Regions from separate parts of the uncultured Hymenobacter sp. genome, predicted to be linked through region 2. Evidence: riboswitches for the same ligand, from Rfam matches in the RefSeq annotation. Region 2 holds a riboswitch; each other region holds the start of a gene.

Region 1 (7,821 bases), on a different contig from region 2:
AAGTTGTTGATACTGATTTCGGTGCGGTTGTAGCTGTCGAACTCGAAGGCATCGAGGCGCTGCTTGTCGTTTTGGGGCTTGTGCTGCTGCACCCGACGCATGATGGCGTACGCCGGATTTTCGGTGGGGCGCACCACTACTTCATTCAGCGATACGGCTCCGGCGCCGAGCGCAAAGTCAAGGGTTTGCGTGGCGGCCTGTCGGTTCAGCGCTTTCTTGATGGGCGCGAAGCCTAAGGCGGAGGCCACCACTGTGTCGGCCGGGGCCGTGCTGAGCTGGTAGCGACCGTCGGCGTCGGCGGTAGTGCCCGCCGTGGTGCCGGGTACAAAAATGGACGCAAACGGTACGGGCTTCTGCGTAGCGGCTTCCGTAACTCGTCCTCGCACCAAAAGCTGCTGCGCTTCAGCGAATTGAGCCCCGATCAGCAGCAATATTAACAGTGGATATCTAATTCGGAACTGCAAGATTCAGGAATAAATAAATGCCTATAGTTCAGGAAAAAGCAGAGCCCGAAGCCGTAAGATACAGAATACGAGCGGGCAAGTGCAGTAGGTTTAGTTGACAAAATTTAATGAAGAGAATTCGAGGGCCACTAACTACTAGTTAATGCTTTTCACGCGACTCTGGTTCAGCTGCTGTCTGCCATGGCAAACGGCCGCTAGGCAAACCATATAGGCTTCGGGAACAGTAACGCGGAGGCACCTGTCCTTCCGAGGCAGAAGGAATCTGAGTTACTTCGGTGAGCGGTTTAACTCGGATTTCTCCTGCCTCGGAAGAAGGACAAAAAGAAACCTTATTAGGAGAGGCTCTAAATCTGGTGGGCGAAACCATGGGAAACTTGAGAATTGGATGTATGCAGTAAGATGTTGTAATATTATTGCAATCCATTCGGCTACAGCCAACAGAGTTGATAAGGCTGGCGCCTCCTATCCGGCTGTTTCTGTCAAGAACATTTTCGTTGCTCACTTCCTAATTTTTAAGGCGCTGCCAGAACGCAGAGCAGCTATAGGACTCGGCTCTGGAAGCAAACTCACTGGTTTTATGAAGAAATACTACGCTTTGTTGCTAGCGTTTGTGGTAACCCTCGCGGGCCAGGCCCAGACCAAATCAAATCTGGCTTATTTCCTGCCCCAAGCTATAGCCTACAACCCCGCTATTCCGACGCCGGCCGCCGTGCTGGGCTACGAGGTGGGCGAATGGCACATCAGCCACGACCAGTTGCTAGCCTATCTGCGGGCCGTAGACGCGGCTTCTGACCGGGTCAGTATTACCGAATACGCCCGCACCCACGAGCACCGGCCGTTGCTGCTGCTCACTATTACGGCCCCGGAAAACCAACGCAACATCGCTCAGATCAAAGCTGAGCACCACAAATTAACCGATCCTGCCGTTTCCAACCAGCTGGACGTGAGTAAGATGCCGGCCGTGTTCTGGATGGGCTACAGCGTCCACGGCAACGAGCCCAGCGGCAGCAACGCTTCGCTGTTAGCGGTGTATTACCTAGCCGCCGCGCAGGGCCCGGCCATCGAGGAAGTGCTGCGCAACACGGTGATATTGGTTGACCCTAGCATCAACCCCGATGGCCTGACCCGCCACTCGGGCTGGGTGAACGCGCGCCGCAGCGCAAATCTGGTAACCGACCCCGCCAATCTGGAGCAGAACGAGGTCTGGCCCGGCGGCCGATTCAATCACTACTGGTTTGACCTGAACCGCGACTGGCTGCCCCTCCAGCACCCCGAGTCGCGCGGCCGGCTCCGGCAGTTTCACGACTGGAAACCCAACCTGCTCACCGACCACCACGAAATGGGCACGAATTCCACGTTCTTTTTCCAGCCCGGCGTACCCTCGCGCAAGCATCCGCTCACCCCGGTCCGCAACTTCGAGCTTACCCAGAAAATCGGGGCTTACCATGCCAAAGCGCTGGACAAGATGGGCTCCCTCTACTTCACCGAGGAAAACTACGACGACTTCTATTACGGTAAGGGCTCGACCTACCCCGACGTGAACGGCGCGGTAGGCATTTTGTTTGAGCAGGCCAGTTCGCGCGGGCACGCCCAGGAGAGCGTGAATGGCGTGTTGCGCTTTCCTTTCACCATCCGCAACCAAGTGGCTACCACGTTGTCGTCTATTGAGGCGGTGCAGGCCTTGCGGGTAGACTTGTTGAACTACCAGCGCGAATTCTACCAGAAGGCGGTCCGCGAAGCCCGCGGCCAGAACGTGCGGGCCTATCTGTTCGGGACCGACCAAGACCCGGCCCGCGCCTACGAGCTGGCCCGCATTATCCGGCAGCACCAGATTGCGGTGTACCGCCCCCAAACGCCCATTAAGCTCAACGGCTACACCTTCAGCCCCGCCAATGCCTACGTGGTGCCCACCGACCAACCGCAGTTTCGCCTGATTCAGGCCATGTTTGAGGAGCGCAGCACGTTTCAGGACAGCATTTTCTACGACATCTCGGCCTGGACGCTGCCCCGGGCCTTCGGCCTAAACATGGCCGCCGTAACCAAGGCGTCGGCGGGCCGGCTGCTGGGTGCGCGCCTCGACAGCGTAAGTTTCCCCACGGGCCAGGTGCTCGGCGACAAGTCCGCGTATGCCTACGCCTTCAGCTGGCACGGCTACTACGCCCCGCGCGCGCTGAACACGCTGCTAGCCCGCAAGCTGACCGTGAAAGTGGCGACTGAACCTTTTTACGTAGGAGAGCGGAAGATGGATTACGGCAGCATTCTAGTGCCGGTGGGTTTGCAAACCATGTCCGCCGATACGCTCTACACCCTCATGCAGCAGGTTGCCGTAGCCAACGGCCTCGACGTGGTGGGCATCACCACGGGCTTGTCGACGCAGGGGCTGAAGCTGGGCAGCGTGAACTTGGTAACTCTGAAAAAGCCGGAAATTATGCTGCTGGCCGGGCCCGGCGTGAGTCCTACCGACGTGGGCGAAGCCTGGCACCTGCTGGATAACCGCTTCGGCATGACGCCCAGCCTAGTAGCTCCTGAAACCCTGGACCGGGTGAACCTGGACCGCTACACCGTGCTGGTGGCTTCCGACGGCACGTATGCCGGGATATCGGCCGCGGCCCGCGAAAAGTTGCGGGCCTGGGTGCAGCGCGGCAACACCCTGTTGGCACTGGGCCGCGGCGCCAAATGGCTAGCCGACAACGGCTTATCAACCAGTAAGTTCAAGGCTACTAGTCCGGCCCCCACGCCGCCTGCCCCAGAAACGGCGCCTGTGCTCGGCGCCGCCAGCCCAACTGCCCCGGCCAGCGCTACCGCTGCTCCATCGGTTTTGCCTAGGCCGGGCCGGGCTGTAGTCGCGCCGGCGGCACCTGCTAGCCCGTTGCCGCAACGACCGTACGTGGGGATGCGCAACACGGCCAGCGCCCAGGAAATTACGGGGGCCATCTTCCACGCCCGCCTTGACCTAACGCACCCGCTTGGCTACGGCTACGACAGTCCCGATGTGTTTCTGTTCCGGGACCATACCGTCTTTATGGAGCGTTCCGCTGGTCCCTACTCCAACCCACTCATGTATACTGCCCGTCCGCTGGCCAGTGGCTTTATTTCCAAAGCCAACGAGCTGAAGCTGCGCAGCACCGCCGCAGTGGATATTACCGACGTGGGGGCCGGCCGAATTATTTCCCTGGTGGATAATCCCAACTTTCGTGCTTTCTGGTACGGCACCAACAAGCTGTTTCTCAACAGCATATTCTTTGGGCAACTGATGCGGGCCAGCCCACCCCCAGCGAGCGAGGAGTAGCCGGATAACCCAGGACGTAGGCCAATCTGTCGTATTCACTTAATCGGAAAACATTAGGACCAAGAAGAAAGTAGCCTCCGAAAAGTAAAGATCCTCGCTGGAAAGGATACGAAAAGGATGAAATGAAAAAGAAAGACGGTAAGTCCGTTCCCAACTGCGTGAAGAAAGATTAAAGGGCATTCCGATAAGCTAATTCGTTATTCCTTGAATTCTTGAAAAGCGCTGCCCGAATTTTAAACAAGCCGACCTATCCTCATAGGTCGGCTTGTTGCTTTCTGACAACTTGGCTAGTACCTTTGCTGAGTCACTTATCCAGAAAGACCGAGGGACTGGGCCCTACGACGTCTTGGCAACCTGAGTAAAACAAGGTGCCAACTCCCATTTCGTCCTATTTCTGCGGCGAAAGAAGATAAGTACGGAACCTGCGCCCGCAGTTTTCTCTTTCTGGATGAGCTGGTTCAACGACGGCATTCTGTAAAGAGAAACCTATGAAAACGCACTGTCCCGACTCCCCGCTTTACGCCATCCTTCAACAGCGTGTACTTGTGCTCGACGGAGCCATGGGCACCATGATTCAGCGGCATCCGCTGGAAGAGGCCGACTTTCGGGGCACCCGCTTTGCCAATCACCCCAAGCCTCTGCGGGGCAACAACGACCTGCTCAGCCTCACCCGGCCCGATATCATCAAGGGTATTCATGCCGAGTATTTCGCGGCTGGAGCCGACATGGTGGAAACCAACACGTTCAGTGGTACCACCATTGCGCAGGCCGACTACGGGCTCGAAGACATTGTGTATGAGCTGAACTATGAATCGGCGCGCCTGGCCAAAGAAGCAGCCGACGAGTTTACAGCGCAAACCCCCGCCAAGCCTCGCTTCGTAGCCGGCGCCGTAGGACCAACCAACCGCACGGCCTCTCTTTCGCCCGACGTCAACCGCCCCGGTTTCCGGGCCGTGACGTTCGACGAGTTGGCTACGGCCTACCACGAGCAGGTTCGCGGCCTCATTGATGGCGGTTCCGATGCTTTGCTCATCGAAACCATCTTCGATACGCTCAACGCCAAGGCGGCCCTTTACGCAGTGCAGAAATTCTTCGATGAAGGCGGCCGGGTGGTGCCCGTCATGATTTCGGGAACGATTACCGACGCTTCCGGCCGTACCCTGTCGGGGCAGACGGTGGAAGCTTTCTGGAACTCGATCCGCCACTTGCCGCTGCTAAGCGTGGGTTTAAACTGCGCCCTCGGAGCCGACCAGCTCAAGGTGTACGTGAAAGAGCTAAGCCGCATTGCCGACGTGCATATTTCCGCTTACCCCAATGCGGGCCTGCCCAACGCTTTCGGCGGCTACGACGAGTCGGCGCAGGAGTTTGCAGGCGTCGTGGAAGGCTACCTCTCCGACCGCCTCGTAACGGTGGTGGGTGGCTGCTGCGGTACCACGCCGCAGCACATTGCCGAACTAGCCAAACTGGCCGACAAGTACGAGCCGCGGCCGTTGCCGGAGGTAACGCCCGCCACGCGCCTAAGTGGCTTGGAGCCGTTCGGCATCACCGAGCAAAGCCTATTCGTGAACGTGGGCGAGCGGTGCAACGTGACGGGTAGCCGCGCGTTTGCCCGCCTCATCCGGACCGGCGCCTATGAGCAGGCCCTGCAAGTGGCCCGCGACCAAGTAGAAGGCGGCGCTCAGATTATTGATGTAAACATGGACGAAGGCATGCTGGACTCCGAGCAGGCCATGACCACCTTCCTGAACCTGATTGCCTCCGAGCCCGATATTTCGCGGGTGCCGGTGATGATAGACTCCTCGAAGTGGAGTGTGCTCGAAGCCGGCCTGAAGTGCGTGCAAGGCAAGAGCATTGTCAACTCGATTTCGCTGAAGGAAGGCGAGGAAGTGTTCAAAGAGCGCGCCCGCACGGTGCGCCAGTACGGCGCCGCTATGGTGGTCATGGCCTTCGATGAGAACGGCCAGGCCGACTCGTATGAGAAGCGTATTGAAATCTGCCAGCGCAGCTACGACATTCTGGTAAACGAAGTCGGTTTCCCGGCCGAGGACATCATCTTCGACCCGAATATCCTGACCGTAGGCACCGGTATGGAAGAACACCGCAACTACGCGCTGGACTTCATCGAGGCCGTCCGCTGGATCAAGCAGAACCTGCCCGGTGCCCTCACCAGCGGTGGCGTCAGCAACATCAGTTTCTCGTACCGCGGCAACGACGTCGTGCGCGAAGCCATGCACTCGGCGTTCCTCTACCACGCCATCCGGGCCGGCCTCGATATGGGCATCGTGAACCCGAGCCAATTGGGCGTGTACGATGAAGTTCCTAAAGACCTACTTGAACTCTGTGAGGACGTGCTGCTCAACCGCCGCCCCGATGCTACGGAGCGCCTCGTGGACTTTGCCGAAACGGTAAAGCAGAAGGACAAAGTGGAAGTAGTAGCCGATGCCTGGCGCAGCTTGCCGGTACAGGAACGTCTACAGCACGCCTTGGTGCGTGGTATCACCGAGTTCATCGACCAGGACACCGAGGAAGTGCGGCAGCAAGTTAGCCGCCCGTTGGAGGTGATTGAAGGTCCGCTGATGGCCGGCATGAATGTGGTGGGCGACCTGTTTGGCGCCGGCAAAATGTTCCTGCCCCAGGTGGTAAAATCAGCGCGGGTGATGAAGAAGGCCGTAGCTTACTTGGAGCCGTATCTGCTGGCCGACAAGCGCGGGCAGGAACGCCAAACGGCTGGCAAGATTCTGCTAGCCACCGTGAAAGGGGACGTGCACGACATCGGCAAAAACATTGTGGGGGTGGTGCTGGCCTGCAACAATTTCGACATTGTGGACTTGGGCGTGATGGTACCGCTAGAGCGGATTCTGGACGAAGCCGTGAAGCAGCAAGTCGATGTTATCGGGCTAAGCGGCCTGATTACGCCCAGCCTTGACGAGATGGTGTATGTGGCGCAGGAAATGGAGCGGCGTGGCTTGAAAACGCCGTTGCTAATCGGTGGTGCTACTACGTCGCGGCTACACGCCGCCGTAAAGATTGCGCCCAACTATTCGGGGCCCATTGTGCACGTCAACGACGCTTCGCGCAGTGTGGGTGTAGCAGCCGGCTTGCTTGGTTCCGCCAAAGACGAATACGCCCGCACGGTGCACGACGAATACCGCCAGTTGCGGGAAGACTACGCCGGCCGTCAGCGCGACAAAAACTACCTTTCCATTGAGGATGCCCGCGAGAATGGCTTCAAGGCTAACTGGGAAACGACGCCCATTGCCAAGCCTACTTTCTTGGGTGCCAAAGCACTGGAAGACTACGACTTAGCCGAACTAGCCACGTACATCGACTGGACGCCTTTCTTCCAGACTTGGGAGCTAAAAGGCCGCTACCCGCGCATCCTCACCGACGAGAACGTGGGCGAAGCTGCCACCCAGCTCTTCAACGACGCGCAAGCCATGCTTAAGCGCATCATCGACGAGAAGCTGCTCACGGCCCGCGCAGTTATCGGCTTCTGGCCCGCCAACACCGTAGATTACGACACCATTCAGGTGTTCAAGGACGACAGCCGCACCGAAGTAGCCACCGAGTTCTTCACCCTGCGTCAGCAAAGCGAGAAGGCTGCTGGGGTGCCTAACCTGGCTTTTTCCGATTTTGTGGCGCCGCTGGAAACCGGCCGGGCTGACTACATCGGGGGCTTTGCCGTAACGGCGGGTATCGGCATCGAAAAGCACCTGGAACAGTTTGAAGCCGACCACGACGACTATTCCAGCATCATGATGAAAGCCCTGGCCGACCGCTTGGCCGAGGCCTTTGCTGAGCGCTTGCACCAGCGGGTGCGGGAAGAGTTCTGGGGCTACGACCCCGCTGAAAACCTCTCCAACGAAGACTTGATTCAAGAGAAGTACAAAGGGGTGCGTCCGGCGCCCGGCTACCCCGGCTGTCCCGACCACACCGAGAAAATCACGCTCTTCCAACTGCTTGATGCTGAAAACAAAACCGGCATTAGTCTCACTGAAAACTTGGCCATGTACCCGGCTTCGTCGGTTAGCGGCCTGTATTACGCGCATCCCGATTCACGCTATTTCG
Region 2 (7,821 bases):
CTTAGCACGAAAGATTTTGTGGCGGAATACACCGCCATGTTGGGCGAGGGCGTGTAGGCGGCCGTAGAAGCTAGCTGGAGAATACGGCCTTTGCTGCGCCCTACCATGTCGCGCCCGAACAGGTACGTTAGCTCTGACAAGGCAACGATGTTGGTGTGAATAACGGCACGGTTGCGGGCGACGTCGGATTCTAGGTACGGGCCGTACTCCCCGAATCCAGCATCATTCACTAGAATATCCACCGCAATGCCCTGGGCCGTTACTTGGTCGTAGACGCGCTGAGCGGCTCCGTCGTGGCTGAGGTCCTGGGTGATGAGCGTAGGTTCGAGGTTGTGCACACTGCGCAGGTGCTCAGCAAACTTGCTTAGGCCGGCCGTGTCTTGGTCAACCAATACCAATTGATACTGGTCTTTGGCAAACAGATGGGCAAGTTCTTGGCCGATACCGTTGGCGGCTCCCGTAATAAGTGCAACAGAAAGATTAGGGTCGTGTGATATGGTTGAGAGGGGTTTAGAGCTTATCCTTCTGTTAGGTTTACTGCTTCAACCATGGCAAGGTTGTGAGAAAGGCTCTACGAAAATCATATGGTATAAACCGCAACCCAAACCGCTGTTTCAACGAATAATCACGCACGAAAACCGCTGACCAGCGGGCCTTTCACATTCGTTTTACTTTTCCCTTTAGATCATGGCTAAGCAAAATCAAGCAAATCTCGACGCTACTTCCCTTTCTGCCAACGATAACCTCACCGATACTGCTGCTGCGCTAGGAGCCGCCGGCGATGACTCCTTCGCCACCACCACCAGCCAGCCCGAGGCCTCGGCCTCGACGGCGGAAAGCAGCCAGCCCGAGGGTACGCAACGCAAGTCGTGGCTGAATCAGGAGGAACTGATGAAGAACGTAAATCAGCTGCCCCAGTCACTGATAGATTTAGGTAACAAAGCGGTAGCGCAAGTAAATGGTCTTTCCACCACGCAGAAAGTGGCAGCCGGTGCCCTGCTCGTAGGTAGCATAGGGTGGCTGGCTTTGCGCGGCAAGAAAAGCAAGTCTTCTTCCAGCGTCTACGCGCCTTACAACCCAAAGAGCAGCAAGGCAACGAAATGGGATGCTAGCAGTGACTCAGTGTACCGCGGCGCTACAAATGGCCTGCACGACACTGGCCATGGTGCCGAATATGGCACGTACAGCAGTGGCACTGAAAACGGCTTCTAAGCTCTCATTCAACTGGCTGCTGTAAATTACCAGCAACTAAGTAAAAGCCCCGTTAGTCTGAGACTGGCGGGGCTTTTCGTTGGGGTAGAGGGCTGCTCAGTGAAACGCAAAGGATAGTTTGAAGCTCTGATTATCTTGTACAAGCTAATTTTATTGTCATATTACCAACATAATTAGTAAAAGCTCGTTATTTGTGAGCATCAATCCTTGTAATATGTGCATCGTTGACATTCTTGACATTGCTCGTCACCCAGTTTGGCTCATTGAGTGCGACACCCCCGTGCCTGCTGGCTTTCCGAGCCCGGCCGACAACAACCACAGCCATCAACGAATCGACTTGAACACGATTCTGCTGCCGCATCCTGACTGCACGTACCTGGCGCGCGTCAAAGGCAACAGCATGGACGGTCCGCCTTCCCATATTCCCGACGGCGCCCTGATGGCCGTTGACTGCGCTTTGAAGCCACAGCTTGGCAACGTGGTAGTGGCTGCCGTGGAGGGCGAGTTTACGGTGAAGCGCTTGGAAAAGCGAGACGGGTTCTACTGGCTCGTTCCCGACAACCCTGATTACGAGCCGCTGAAGATCACCGTCCCGGAGCAAGCGCAAATTTGGGGAGTAGTCACGCACGTCATCACCGAACTCATCAGCGGCAAGCTCCACGACCATGTTCGCACTCGTCGACTGTAACAACTTCTACGTGAGCTGCGAGCGGGCTTTTCAGCCCCATTTGGCCACCGTACCGGTAGTAGTTCTTTCCAACAACGATGGTTGCGTAGTCTCGCGCTCTACCGAAGCCAAGGCGTTGGGAATAAAGATGGGCACGCCCTACTTTCAGGTTCGCCAGCTTATCAAGCAGCACCAAGTGCAGGTGTTTTCCTCGAACTACCCCCTATACGGCGACATGAGTTATCGGGTGATGAGCTACCTGGCGTCGGTGGTACCCGAGATAGAAATATACTCGATTGATGAGGCCTTTTTGGGGCTGCACAACATGGAACTCTGCCAGAAAAATCTGGAGGTATTCGCGCAGAAAATCCGGCAGCAAGTTCACAAGCGGACCCATATTCCTACGTGCATTGGTATTGCACCTACCAAAACCTTAGCCAAGCTCGCCAACTACTTAGCGAAAACAAACGCTACCTGCAAAGGCGTATTGGCTCTTGATTCCGAGGAGCGGCAATGGTGGGCGCTCGGGCAGATGCCGGTTGAGGAGGTGTGGGGCGTTGGCCGCCAATACGGTCAAAAGCTGCGCGCCATGGGTTTGATGACGGCCGCCGATTTGGCTTGCTGCTCGGAAGCCTGGGCCCGCAAGCACATGGGTGGGGTAGTAGGTGCCCGCTTGGTGCGGGAACTGCAAGGGAAACCCTGCCACCAACTACACCCGAGCGAAGACGGTACGCTGGCGCGAAAAAGCATTGCCTGTACCCGTAGTTTCGGCCGGCCCTTATCCAAGTTCGACGATCTGCTCGGGGCCGTAGCAGCTTTCACTTCCCGGGCCGCCGAGAAGCTGCGCGCGCAGGGTTCGGCAACGTATATTTTAACCGTTTTTATCGGCCAAAACCGGTTTGGCCCGACGCCCCCGCCGTATACCCATTCCGCCCAAATCACGCTACCGTCCGCTACCAGCAACACCAGTGACTTGGTGCGCGCTGCCCGCACCTTGCTCGGGCAGCTTTGGCAACCGGGGCTGGCCTACAAGAAAGCCGGCGTAATCCTCGATGGCCTGGAAGGGCACGGTCAGCCGCAGCTCAGCCTTTTCGAGCCGCTACCCGAAGTGCAGCGCCCGCAGTCGGCCGCTCTTATGCGCAAGCTCGACCAACTCAACCGCCGCTTCGGCCAAAACTGCGTTCAGGTAGCCACGGCGGTAGTTCCGAAAGGAGAGCCCGCGCCGTGGCTCGGGCACAAGCGCTTATGCAGCCCCGCCCGCACCACGTCCTGGAGCGAGCTATGGGAAATAGGGTAAAGGCAGATTTCGCAGTGGATTCAGTGTTTCTATGGTGTTTCCATCTAACCTTAAGCTTAGCATGGGACCGATCAAACAGCAACGCACGCAGCCGCGTGCCGTGCTTGGGTGCGAATTGCTAGCGAGTATAGTCTGGTTTGCATTTTCAGTGAGTGCCGCTTTACCTTTGCGGCATCAATTCTTCAAGCAAAAGAATTGTTTTTATACAGAGGCGTGGAGAGACAAGCTCGACGAAACGCCGGCAACCCCCAGATCATCTGGAACGGTGCCAACCGAAGGTCAGCGCAGCCAAGTCCTGACCCTATAAAACAAGTTGCCGTGAAACGCTTCATCAACACCGCCGCCTCTTCCGCTACCTTTTCTGCTTTACAGCATGGGTGTTGTTGCAGCACGTGTTGCTGAGCTATTCATAGGTGGGCGGTCCTGGGTAGCTAAAAGCGAAGGAACGCCCTTGCGTCAGCCACTTTCTGTTAACCTGGTTAATACCTCTGCCGCAGGGCAACCTCAGGTTTTTGGGTTTTAGAGTTTCATTGCTTTCTGACTGCGTAGCGGTGGCAGACCGCCTACTAACTCTAACGCCGCAACATGACATGCTTCCACTTCCTAGTTGGCGGGCTAGAAACTCGAGTTGATTTGGCTTGCAAAGCAGGTTAAATAATTTACTCCCGTATAAGTCGATAATACGTTGTTGTTTCTGGTGCAACCCTCTTCCTCATAGTTCTGTTGTTTGCGCGACTTCACTGCCTCGCGCTGTTCTCTCGATTTTCTGGTCTTTTATAACCCTCTTTTTCTCATGCCTGCCTCAACCAAGCCGATTGGCATCTACTACGAGCACCCCGAATGGTTCAAACCGCTGTTTGCCGAGCTAGACCGCCGTGGGCTGCCCTACGAAAAGATTGACGCCGCTCATCACCTTTTCAACCCCTCGGAAACCGAAAGCCGCTACGCGCTGGTAGTAAACCGCATGAGCTCTTCGGCTTACTTGCGCGGCCACGGCCAGGGTATTTTCCACACGGCGGGTTTTGCTACCCACCTAGAGCGGATTGGCACGCGCATCATCAATGGCTCGGTGGCTACCAGCATCGAAACCAACAAAGCCCGTCAACTCTCGCTGTTTGCTTCTTTAGGCCTGAAATACCCTAAATCGTTTGTGGTGAATCATGCCTCGCGCATCGCCGATGCAGCTCAGCAGCTGCAATTTCCGATTGTGGTGAAGGTGAATATTGGCGGCAGCGGGGCGGGCATTATTCGCTTCGATACGCTGAAAGGCGTGCAGGCGGCCGTAGAAGCCGGTCAAATCGACCTTGGCATCGACCAAACGGCGTTGGTGCAGGAGTATGTGACGCCCCGCGGCGGCAACATTCACCGGGTAGAAACCCTGAACGGTAAGTTTCTGTACGCCATGAAGGTGTACACCACCGGCGAAAGCTTCAACCTATGCCCCGCTGAAATCTGCCAGATTCCCGAAGAGCAGTCCGCCGAATTTTGCCTCACCGAAGCGCCCAAAAAAGGCATCCAAGTGGAAGCCTTCACGCCCCCGGCCGACGTAATTGAGGCCGTGGAGCGCATTGTGGCCGCCGCTAAAATCGACGTGGGTGGTATCGAGTACCTCATCGACGACCGCAACGGCGACGTACTGTTTTACGACATCAACGCGCTGTCCAACTTCGTGGCCGATGCCGTGAATGTGGTGGGTTTCGACCCCTACGCCCGCTTCGTAGATTACTTGGTAACTCAACTTCCTGTTGCTGCTCCGCAAGCTGTGAATGAATCGCAAATCGAAACGGCTGTAGTATAATGAGATACGGATATTGGATGCCCGTCTTCGGCGGGTGGCTGCGCAACGTCGAAGACGAAAACATGCGCGCCGATTGGGACTACGTCAAAACGCTGGCTCAGCGCAGTGAGGACCTCGGGTACGACCTCTCGCTCATCGCCGAGCTGAACCTCAACGATATCAAAGGCGAGGAAGCTCCTTCGCTGGATGCCTGGAGCACGGCTGCCGCCTTGGCCGCCGTCACCAAGAAAATCGAGTTGATGGTGGCTGTGCGGCCTACTTTTCACTCGCCGGCTTTGCTGGCCAAGCAGGCCGCCAACATCGACCACATCAGCGGCGGCCGGCTGTCGTTGAACGTGGTATCGTCGTGGTGGCAGGACGAGGCCAAGAAGTACGGCGTGCACTTCGAGCAGCACGACGACCGATATGCCCGCACCGCCGAATGGTTGCACGTAGTGGACAACCTTTGGAAGCAGGACCACTTCACCTTCGAAGGCAAGTTCTACAAGGTAACCGACTCCATTTTGCAGCCCAAGCCGGTGTCGCGCCCGCGGCCGTTTATTTACGCCGGTGGCGAATCGGAAGCCGCTAAAAACCTGATTGCTGCCCAGTGCGACGGCTACGTAATGCACGGCGACGAGCCCGAGGCCATCGGCCGCCGCATCCAGGACCTGAGTGAACGGCGCGAAAAGCTGGGCTTGCCACGCATGAAATTCGGGGTGGCCGCTTACTCCATTGTGCGCAACACCGAGCAGGAAGTGAAAAAGGAACTGGACCGTATCACCAACGTGCAAGGCTCGGCCGCCGGCTACAAAAACTATCAGCAGTGGCTAGCCGGCACGCAGCTCGAAAACCAGGTTTCCTTGCAAGACTACTCGGTATCGAACCGCGGCCTACGCTCTGGCCTGACGGGCACGCCCGACCAAGTAGCCGAGCGCATTGCCGCCTTCGAAGCGGTAGGCGTAGACTTGTTCTTGTTGCAGTGCAGTCCGCAGCTCGAAGAAATGGAACGCTTCTCGGAAGCCGTAATTCAAGTCCTGGCTTCATAAGACTTGGGCGAATTGCGGGGCAGATACAGGTCTGCCTCGCAATAGCTTAGGATTCAGTGTAAAAGCAAAACCCCGGAAAGCCCTGCGTAAGAAAGGGCTTTTCGGGGTTTTGTATATATAAGTGAGCCTCTTATTGGACTCGAACCAACGACCTGCTCATTACGAATGAGCTGCTCTACCAACTGAGCTAAAGAGGCATTTCCCGGCGGGCGTTTCCGTTAGGGGAAGCAAAGATAGACAGGATTTGAAAAACGACTACGTCTTAAAAACAAATTTTTCAAGACCTTACTTTCACTGTACAATCGGCTTCGTGGTCGCCAATTGCCATTTGTTGTACATATGAACCACCGTTTTCAAGTCGCGGGCGTGGTAGTGCTTGGTTTGGAGTTGGGCCGTCAGGGCTGAATGGTCCTTGAAAAACACTGCGGCATCTTTCGGGAAATTCCACCAATAGGTGTTGACGGGCAGGTTATGGCCTTTGCGCAGAAAATATTGACGCAACGAAGGTGCTCCATTGTGGCTGTCGTAGCGCTCATACAGCTGTACCGGACCGGCCATAACTTGCTTTAGTAGCAGCCATACGGTGTCGTTGGTAGTCTTTTCAATGAAAGTGTTGTCTTGGCCTGCAACTTTGGTGCGGTAAACAACCGGGTAGCCGAGTTGCACCGGACAAGCTACATAGCGCACGGTGTCTTTTGCGCTCATGTAGCCGTAAGCACGAACCTTTTCGGGAGAAAACTTAAGCAGTTGATTGGCTGCCAAGGGCACAAATTTCACTTCTCGTTGCTGCTCAATGGGTGAACTGAGGCGGATAGCTCCTGGTAGACTGTCGCCGGCAATTAAAATAACGTAGCCGGGAACCAGGCGTTGGGCCGTTGCCCTGCCGTCAAACCACAAGCTAACCGTTGCAATAGTCAGCAAGCGAAGCGTTGTGTCAGCAAGCATACTCTTGAAAGCAATAAGTGTGTATCTATATCTTACTAGCTGACTATAAGATACTAAAAAGCAACGCAAAAAAGACGGGGCAAGCCCACACAACCACTTGGTTTAGCTACTGGCAACCTCTAGAATCACATTGGCCCGATGGCTACAACCAAGGAAGCCACCGGGCCAATTGCCGACACGATACCAAGCATATTTGATGGTTGTTGGGCAGGATTCTTTCTTCCAGACAAGGAAGCTTAACTTAGACCGTGGCTGCACGGCGGCTGCCGCGCAAACCGTACCACATCACGTACAGATAGCACACAATTGGCAGCAGCATAGCCAGCCGCAAACCGCTGTTGTCGGCAATGAAGCCAAACAGCAAGGGCACCAGGGCCCCACCCACAATAGCTGTGCACAGCAAGCCCGAAGCTTCCTCGGTGTGGCGGCCCAAGCCGGCTACGGCCAGCGTGAAGATGGTTGGGTACATCAGCGAGTTCATCAAGCCCACGGCCAACAAGCTCCACATGGCTACGGCTCCCGAGGTGTTGATAGAAATCAGTACGAGTACCACCGCGCCTATAGCGTTGAAAGCAAGTAGCTTGGTAGGCGCAAACTTGTTGAGTAAGTAAGCACCGGCAAATCGGCCCACCATGGCTGCGCCCCAATACAAAGCCACTCGGTCGCCCGCCGTTTTGGGGTCTAGGCCCATCACATCAGGCAGCGCCAGGTAATTAACGATGTGCGAGCCAATAGCTACTTCAGCACCTACGTAAGCAAAGATGCCCACTACCCCGAGCACCAAGTGGCGGTAGTTCCAGGCCCGCGTCGAGCTGGCGCCTTCTGCTGTATCGGCTTCCGTAGCATGTTCAATTTGTGGCAGATTGATGCGGCT
Region 3 (7,821 bases), on a different contig from region 2:
TGCTTCAGGTAGTCGGCAGCGTACTCAGCGTCTTGGCCGCTCTGCTGCTCGATGATGGTCAGTAGCGCCTTGCGGACGTCGGCGGCCATGCGGGTTTTGTCGCCGCAGACGTAGAAGTAAGCACCGTCTTCCAGCCACTTGAATACCTGCGGAGCCTGCTCCAAGAGGCGGTGTTGCACGTAGATTTTCTCGGCTTGGTCGCGGGAGAAGGCTAGGTCCAGGCGGTGCAGCGTGCCTTGCTTGAGGTGCTGCTGCCACTCGGTTTGGTAAAGGAAGTCAGTGGTAAATGCCGGGTTGCCGAACACCAGCCAATTGCGCCCCGTAGCCCCCGATTCGGCCCGCTCCGCCACAAACGAGCGGAACGGTGCCACGCCCGTTCCCGGCCCGACCATAATAATATCGGTAGCCGGATTTTGTGGCAGCTTGAAGTACTCGTTGCGGTCCACCCACACCCGCGTTGTGTCGCCGATGCTCAAATGGTCGGCTTGGTATACCGAGCAGGCACCGTGCTTTTGGCGGCCGTGGGCTTCGTAGCGCACGGCGCCCACTGTCAAGTGCACTTCGTTGGGATGCGCTAGCAAGCTGCTGGCAATGGAGTACGCCCGCGCGGGCAGGGGCCGCAACACCGCCGCTAGGTGCTGCGCCGACAAGTCGATAGGAAAGTGCGTAAGCAAATCCACCACGTCGCGGCCGTAGAGAAACGCCTGAAGCTGCGTAGTATCTGCCAACGCTTCGTGCAACTGCGGATACTGCGGCGCCAGGGCGGCGTAGCGTTCCAGCACGTCACGGGTTAGCACCGACAGTTCCAAGCGTTCAGTGAGTGCCGTGGTTAAATCCAGTTCCGTGCCTTTCAACTGCACTGGCGCCGTGGCATCGAGGCGGGACGCCCGGATAACATCGGCTACCAGATCGGGGCGGTTGGTGGGTTGCACCATCAACGCGTCGCCGGGCTCGTAGTACAGGCCGGAATCTTCGAGAGAAAATTCAAGGTGGTACGTCTCCTTAGTAGAGCCCCGACCATTAAGCTGAATCTTCTCCAACAAGGGCGCATCAAGCTGCACTTCCTCGTGCAACACGGTCGGCTTGGGAGCGGGTACCAGACTGCTCGCCACCCGAAACGCGGATATATCGGCCTGGCTACCACCCGTCAGCGAGCCAGAAGCGGCGGCTTGCGCCAGGGTAGCCCCCGTGCTTGGGCTGGCTTGGGTTGTAGTGGAAGTTACTTCCTGCGTCAGCACGTCCAGCACCCGGTCCGCCCACTGCGCGGCCGACTCCTGGAATTCCACGTCGCAATCCACCCGGTCGGCGAGGCGCTGCGCCCCTAGTGCGGCCAGTCGCTCGTCGAACTCGATGCCGGTCTGGCAAAATTGCAGGTAGCTTTTATCGCCGAGGGCCAGCACCGAGTAGCGCAGGGCCGGGAGTTTGGGCGCGCGCGGTCCAAGCAAGAACTGGTGAAAATCTTCGGCGGCAATGGGTGGGTCCCCCTCGCCCTGCGTGCTGGTAATCACCAACAACTGCTGTTCCGAAGCCAAGGTGCGGGTCGGGTAGTCGTTCATGTCCCGCACCGTCGGCTCCAGTCCCCGCAGCCGGGCGGCTTCCGCAGTTTGCAGTGCCACTTTCTTGCTGTTGCCGGTTTGGGAGCCGTAAAGAATCGTGAGGCGCGACGGGGCCGCTGCCGGAGTTGGGGCGGTTTGGGTGGCGGCCGTAGTTGCCACCGCGGCCGTAGCCTGCGTACTGGCTGTGGCGCCATTCTGCGGGGCATCCACAGCGCGGCCGTAGAGGTAGCCACTGAGCCACACCAGTTGCTGCTGAGACAGGCTCGCCGTCAGGTCGTTGAGCGCCTTGTCGTCAAGCCCGATGGGAAGCGAAGAAGAGGAAATGGACATAAATAACAAATGGGAAGCGGTGGGTTGATGCGGAACTGTTATTCCGACGCAGGAGGAATCTGAGTGCTTTGATAAAGGAGGATAACTCAGATTCCTCCTGCGTCGGAATGACAGGCTGTTAGGCTACCTCGGCGTACGCCGCGGCAAAAGCCGGAAATGACAGGCCGGGTAGTAACTCGGCTGCCTCGGAAGAAGCGGTAGCCAGTCGAGTTACTTCACCGATGATGATGATGGCCGGAGCGCCAATGCCCGCGGCCGCGGCACGAGCCGGCAGTTCGGCCACGGTACCCGTTACCAGTCGGGCAGTCGGCAAAGTGCCGTTTTGGATGATGGCCGCCGGGGTATCGGCCTGTCCTTGCTGACAGAAAAGCGCTGTGATACGCTCCAACTCACCTAAGCCCATCAAAATGACGGTGGTCGTGCGCGTACCGGCGGCCTCGCGCACACTGCCCGACAATTCGCCGGTGGCGGTGGTGGCCGTAATCACCCGGAATCCTTCGCTGGCCCCCCGGTGCGTAACCGGAATGCCCACGCTGCCCGCCGCTGCAACGGCGCTGCTAATGCCGGGTACATAGTCGGTAAGCAAGCCGTGCTGCTCGGCGTACAGCATTTCCTCGCGCCCTCGCCCAAACACAAACGGGTCACCACCCTTCAGGCGCACTACGTGGCCGCACTGGCGCGCATACTCCACAATCAGCGCGTTGATTTCATCCTGACTGTGGCTGCGCATGCCGCGGCGCTTGCCCACAAAAACCGTTACGGCATCGGGGCGGGCGTGGGCAAGCAAGTCGTTGTTAGCCAGCGCATCATAAAGAATCACGTCGGCTTCGCCTAGCACCCGCGCCCCTTTCAGGGTGAGTAGCTCCGGGTCGCCGGGGCCGGCGCCAAGTACGGTGAGGCGAGGGATTTTAGTGAGTGACATGAAGGATAGTTAAGCAGCAAAAAAGAACGTCATACTGAGCGAAGGGGGAGCCATAGTCGAAGCATCTCGCTAGTGTGGCAACCTCATTAGCACCACAACATCAGCACGCGAGATGCTCTGCCTTCGCTCAGCATGACGTTCTTTTTGCAAAAAGTTAGATAGAAAAGGCCACCGGCGGCGCCAAGGGAGCCGTGAAGTAGTCGGCGTTGGCGGCGCCAATCAGGCCGGCGGCCACTGTGTCGCCGCTCTGCTCATCAACCAGAATGAAGGCGCCGGTCACGCGGTTTTCGTGATAGTTGTCGACGGCCAGCGGGACGGCCGTTTTGATGCGCACCCGCACGATGTCGTTGAGTTGGGCAGAGTCGGCGGCGCCGCGGGCGAAGGTTTGCACGTTCACTTTGTGCAAAATGGTAGGCACGGCCGCTTTCACCACCGCCGAATGATGCTGCAACAGTAGCTTGCGACCCGGCCAGAGCGGCTGCTCGCTCATCCAGCAAACCGTAGCTTCAATTTCGCGCGTGAGGTTGGGCACGTGCTCCACCGGAATAATGGCGTCGCCCCGGCTGATGTCCACATCATCGGTGAGGCGGAGCACCACGGCTTGCGGCGCCACAGCAACTTCCACTTCCTGCTGATTTACTTCAATGGCCTCAATCACCGATTCCAGGCCCGAGGGCAGCACTTTCACCCGGTCGCCGCGGCGGTACTGACCGCTCTGAATCTGACCGGCGTAACCCCGGTAGTCGGGCAGATCGGCAGTTTGCGGTCGGATGACATACTGCACCTGGAAGCGGGGCTCAGCATTAGCTGCTTCCACGGCGGCTGGCACGCTTTCGAGGTGTTGCAACAGGCTCGGGCCCGTGTACCACGCAATACGGTTGGAGTGTTTCACCACGTTGTCGCCGTGCAGGGCACTGAGCGGAATGGCGGTTGCGGCGGGTAGCTGGAAGTGGTCGGTGAGGGCGGCGTAGTCGGCGGCAATCTGGTTGAAGATGGTTTCATCGAAGCCCACCAAATCCAGCTTGTTGACCGCCAACACGAAGTTGCGGATGCCCAGCAGCGCGGCCACCAGCGTGTGGCGGCGCGTTTGCTCGACCACGCCCTGCCGCGCATCGACCAGCACAATGGCCAGATCAGCGTTGCTGGCGCCCGTTACCATGTTGCGGGTGTATTGCACGTGGCCCGGGGCATCGGTGATGATGAACTTGCGGCGCGGCGTGGTGAAATATTTGTAGGCAACGTCAATCGTGATGCCCTGTTCTCGCTCGGCCCGCAAGCCGTCGGTGAGTAAGGCCAGATCCACGGTGCCGTGCACGGTAGGGCGATTTTCCAGCGCCGCCAGTACGTCCAGCGATACCGAGTCAGAATCGTAGAGCAGGCGCCCAATCAGCGTGCTTTTGCCGTCGTCGACGCTGCCGCAGGTTATAAATCGGAGAAGGTCCATGAGCTTGATGTGCTGATTGTTGATGTGATAATGTGTTGATGTACGACGAGTTGATGTGCTATTTTGCCGACGGTTTGGCCTTGCTGTTCATTAGCACATCAGCACATCAACTCATCAGAAATAGCCGTTGCGTTTTCGGTCTTCCATACCGGCTTCCGAAATGTTGTCGTCGAGGCGGGTGGCGCCCCGCTCGCTTACTTTGGCCAGCAGCAAGTCCTGGATGATGTCTTCCACGGTGCTGGCGTCACTTTCCACGGCGGCCGTGCAGGTGGAGTCGCCTACGGTGCGGAAGCGCACCTGCCGGGTCACGATTTCGTCTTCCTCGTCAAGCTGCAAGTGCTCCGATAAGCCCAATAGCTGGCCGCTCGGCAACACCACGCAGGTCCGCTCGTGGCCGAAGTAGATGTCGGGGAGCTGAATGTTTTCGCGCTGGATGTAGCGCCACACGTCCAGCTCGGTCCAGTTGGAAATCGGGAAAACGCGCACGTTTTCGCCTTTCTGAATGCGGCCGTTGTACACGTTCCAGAGTTCCGGGCGCTGACGCTTGGGGTCCCACTGCCCGAACTCGTCGCGCACCGAGAAGATGCGCTCTTTGGCGCGCGCCTTTTCTTCGTCGCGGCGCGCCCCACCGATACAAGCGTCGAACTCGAACTCCTCGATTACCTCCAGCAGCGTGTAGGTTTGGAGCGGGTTGCGGCTCGGGAACTTGCCGCCCGGCTCGCGCAGGCGCTGCCGCTTGATGGTGTCTTCCACGCTACGCACAATCAGCTTTTCGCCCAGCTCGGCGGCCAACTGGTCGCGGTAAGCCAGCACTTCCGGGAAGTTGTGGCCCGTATCGACGTGCACCAGTGGGAAAGGAAAACGGCCCGGCCGGAAGGCTTTTTCGGCCAGCCTGGTGAGCACAATAGAATCTTTGCCGCCCGAAAAGAGCAGCGCAGGCCGCTCAAATTGGCCGGCTACTTCCCGCAGGATATGGATGGCTTCGGCTTCCAGCCGGTCGAGGTAATCGAAGGAGTGCGCACTCATGGTTTCTAGGATATGCTGTTGCTGGGGCAGCGCCGGGAGTTCAAGTTGCATGGCTTCTGATGGTAATGGCGCCGCGTATATTGGCTTGAAGCAGTTGCTTCAGATGTGAGAATAAGGACGAGGTTATTGAGTTTCTTCAACTGGCTCCACTACCGGGTCGGGGCCGTCGTGGTGCGTAGCGGCGGTGGAGTGCAGGCCGCATTCCTTGGCCGAAAGGTCTTCCCACCACCAGCGGCCGGCCCGGAAGTCCTCGCCGGGCTTGATGGCGCGGGTGCACGGCGCGCACCCGATGCTCACGAAGCCTTGCTTGTGCAGCGGGTTTACCGGAATGCCGTTCACTTGGGCGAAATCCACGGCTTGCTCCCACGTCCAGTCGAAGAGCGGGTGAATCTTGGTGAGGTTGTGCGCCGCGTCCCACTCCACCGGGTCCATAGTTTGCCGGTTCTGCGACTGTTCGGCGCGGATGCCGGTCACCCACGCCGCCTGGCCGGCCAGGGCACGGTTCAGCGGTTCTACCTTGCGGATGTAGCAGCACTCCTTGCGGTTGTCGACGCTCTCATAAAAGCTGTTGGGTCCCTTGGTGCGCATCAATTCTTCCACGCTTTCCTGGCGCGGAAAAAATACCTCAATGGGTTGTCCGTACTTGAGCAAGGTCTTGTTCCAGGTGGAATAGGTTTCCTGAAAGTTGCGGCCCGTATCCAAGGTGAAAACTTTGATAGGTAGCTCGTTATCGAAAATTAGATGGCTGATAATTTGGTCTTCCAAGCCAAAAGAAGTCGAGAAAATGGCCTTCTCGGGGAAGTGAGTGGCTACAAGGCGTAGCCGTTCCAGGGCAGAAGCGGATGTGAGCTGAAGGCGCAGATCGTCCAGCACGGGAACGACCAACGCGGCAGAGGCTGCGGGCATGACAAGAAAAATGAGGAGGGTTTGCCGCGTTGGCAAAGGTCCGGTCGGAGAATAGCCTCGGTGGGTAGCAACGCGAAGGCGCGGCAAAGACCAGTCGGAGGCAGAAAGCGGAACGGGCGAAAACGGAGCAGAACTAGGTGTGCAGACGCACTAGCTCACCGAAATCAGCGCACGAACCAAGAAAAAGGAGGGTGGCGCTACTTCTAACAACAGCAACCAAAAGCCACGGTCATACAGACGGGGCTTGCCATGCCACAACATCCATGCTGTAGAGCATAGAAGGCGGCAGAAGAGGTGGCGGCGTTGATAGAGCGTTTCACGGCAACTTGTTTTTATATGGTCAGGACTTGGCACCGTTCCAGATGATCTGGGGGTTGCCGGCGTTTCGTCGAGCCTGTCTCTCCACGCCTCTGTATAAAAACAATCCTTTTGGGGGTAAAGAATTGATACTACAAATGTACTAGCCGAAATTTTATACTTCCAAATTTATTTACTGCGAATACAATGAACAACCGCTGCCGCTGCCTTATTTCAACAAGTATGCTTCAGAACTAATTGGCAAAAACTAAGTTTTGAATCGAGCAGAAGGAGCTTTAAAACGTCGTAATCATCATAATTAAGCTGAAGTTCTTGTTTTTGGCTGCGCTTTATAGCAGTGGCTGAAGTAGGGAATAGCAAGCCAATAATTATATGACAATTTAACGGCAAGAGTCGGCGGAATGTGTATTACTCAAGCATTTTACTGCTTAACAATAGCTGTAGTGGGATCTAAGCTGGTCCGCGGCGAAGTAATTTTTGCAGTATCTCCCGAACCTGGGGTTCGGCATTAGTGACCAGCAGCAGCCCGCCGTACAGCACCGTAAGCACACTCGACCGCAGCAGCATCGTGACCAACAAGGAGTGCACGAAAGGTACCAGCCACGCCGCCAGGCCCGCGGCGGCGGCCAGCAGCAGAATAAGTGGCACGCGCCGATCAAAAGGCTGCAACCCGAAGCTGTGCCACACAAACCAGGTGCGGGCCAGGTTGATAGACAGCAGGGCCACCGAAGCGGCTACCGCGGCGCCAGTCAGGCCCATTCGCGGAATCAAAAGTAGATTCATGACTACCGTAGCCAATGCCAGCGAAGCATTGAAAATCAGGTCGTAGCGGTAGCGCGGCGACGTGACGACGATGAGGCCATTGAGGCCCGTAATACCATCGAAGAGGCGCCCGGCCAGCAAAATCAACACGGCCGAAGTACCGGCGGCGTAGGCTGGTTTCATTTGGGTGAAGATGAAATCCAGATTCAGGGCGATGCCGAGCGCCAGATAGCAGCCGAGCATGGTGTTTAGGCGGGTAGTGCGCTGGTAGAAGTCGGCCATGCGCGGCAAGTCGTTGTTTTTCCAGTACTCGGCCAACAGTGGAAACGCAATCTTGTAGAGTGCCCGAAACGGCAGCACCAGCGCCGTGCTGATGAAAAACGCGGTGGCGTAAATACCCGCACCTTCCAAATCAACTTTGGCGCCCACCATAATCGAGTCGATGCTGGAAATAACTACGCCCGATACGTTGCCAAGCAACGCGAAGGCGCCGAAGCCGAGCATTTCGCGCAGTGGCCGCACCCGCAGCGCCGCCGTGGTAGGTCGTAAATGCAGCT

The links. Region 2 has a riboswitch for S-adenosylmethionine ahead of ACFE7X_RS03415 (RimK family alpha-L-glutamate ligase). Riboswitches for the same ligand answer to the same signal wherever they lie in the genome.
Region 1: it holds a riboswitch for S-adenosylmethionine, as region 2 does, so the genes downstream of both, metH (methionine synthase) here and ACFE7X_RS03415 (RimK family alpha-L-glutamate ligase) in region 2, are expected to answer to the same signal.
Region 3: it holds a riboswitch for S-adenosylmethionine, as region 2 does, so the genes downstream of both, ACFE7X_RS00595 (phosphoadenylyl-sulfate reductase) here and ACFE7X_RS03415 (RimK family alpha-L-glutamate ligase) in region 2, are expected to answer to the same signal.

What each region holds. Positions count from the first base shown of each region.
Region 1 covers NZ_CAXTBM010000029.1:39,857-47,677, forward strand. The annotation lists gene ACFE7X_RS13605 (DUF5686 family protein) at 1-464, opposite strand, end outside; gene ACFE7X_RS13610 (M14 family metallopeptidase) at 1,042-3,753, shown strand; SAM riboswitch class I at 4,059-4,169, shown strand; gene metH (methionine synthase) at 4,242-7,821, shown strand, end outside.
Region 2 covers NZ_CAXTBM010000005.1:73,933-81,753, forward strand. The annotation lists gene ACFE7X_RS03395 (SDR family NAD(P)-dependent oxidoreductase) at 1-521, opposite strand, end outside; gene ACFE7X_RS03400 (hypothetical protein) at 688-1,212, shown strand; gene ACFE7X_RS03405 (LexA family protein) at 1,427-1,900, shown strand; gene ACFE7X_RS03410 (Y-family DNA polymerase) at 1,878-3,176, shown strand; SAM riboswitch class I at 3,375-3,486, shown strand; gene ACFE7X_RS03415 (RimK family alpha-L-glutamate ligase) at 3,970-4,974, shown strand; gene ACFE7X_RS03420 (LLM class flavin-dependent oxidoreductase) at 4,974-6,002, shown strand; tRNA gene ACFE7X_RS03425 (tRNA-Thr) at 6,127-6,199, opposite strand; gene ACFE7X_RS03430 (hypothetical protein) at 6,294-6,947, opposite strand; gene ACFE7X_RS03435 (sugar MFS transporter) at 7,189-7,821, opposite strand, start outside.
Region 3 covers NZ_CAXTBM010000001.1:160,811-168,631, forward strand. The annotation lists gene ACFE7X_RS00575 (sulfite reductase flavoprotein subunit alpha) at 1-1,886, opposite strand, end outside; gene cobA (uroporphyrinogen-III C-methyltransferase) at 2,005-2,808, opposite strand; gene ACFE7X_RS00585 (sulfate adenylyltransferase subunit 1) at 2,963-4,252, opposite strand; gene cysD (sulfate adenylyltransferase subunit CysD) at 4,367-5,278, opposite strand; gene ACFE7X_RS00595 (phosphoadenylyl-sulfate reductase) at 5,402-6,184, opposite strand; SAM riboswitch class I at 6,514-6,605, opposite strand; gene ACFE7X_RS00600 (lipopolysaccharide biosynthesis protein) at 6,953-7,821, opposite strand, start outside.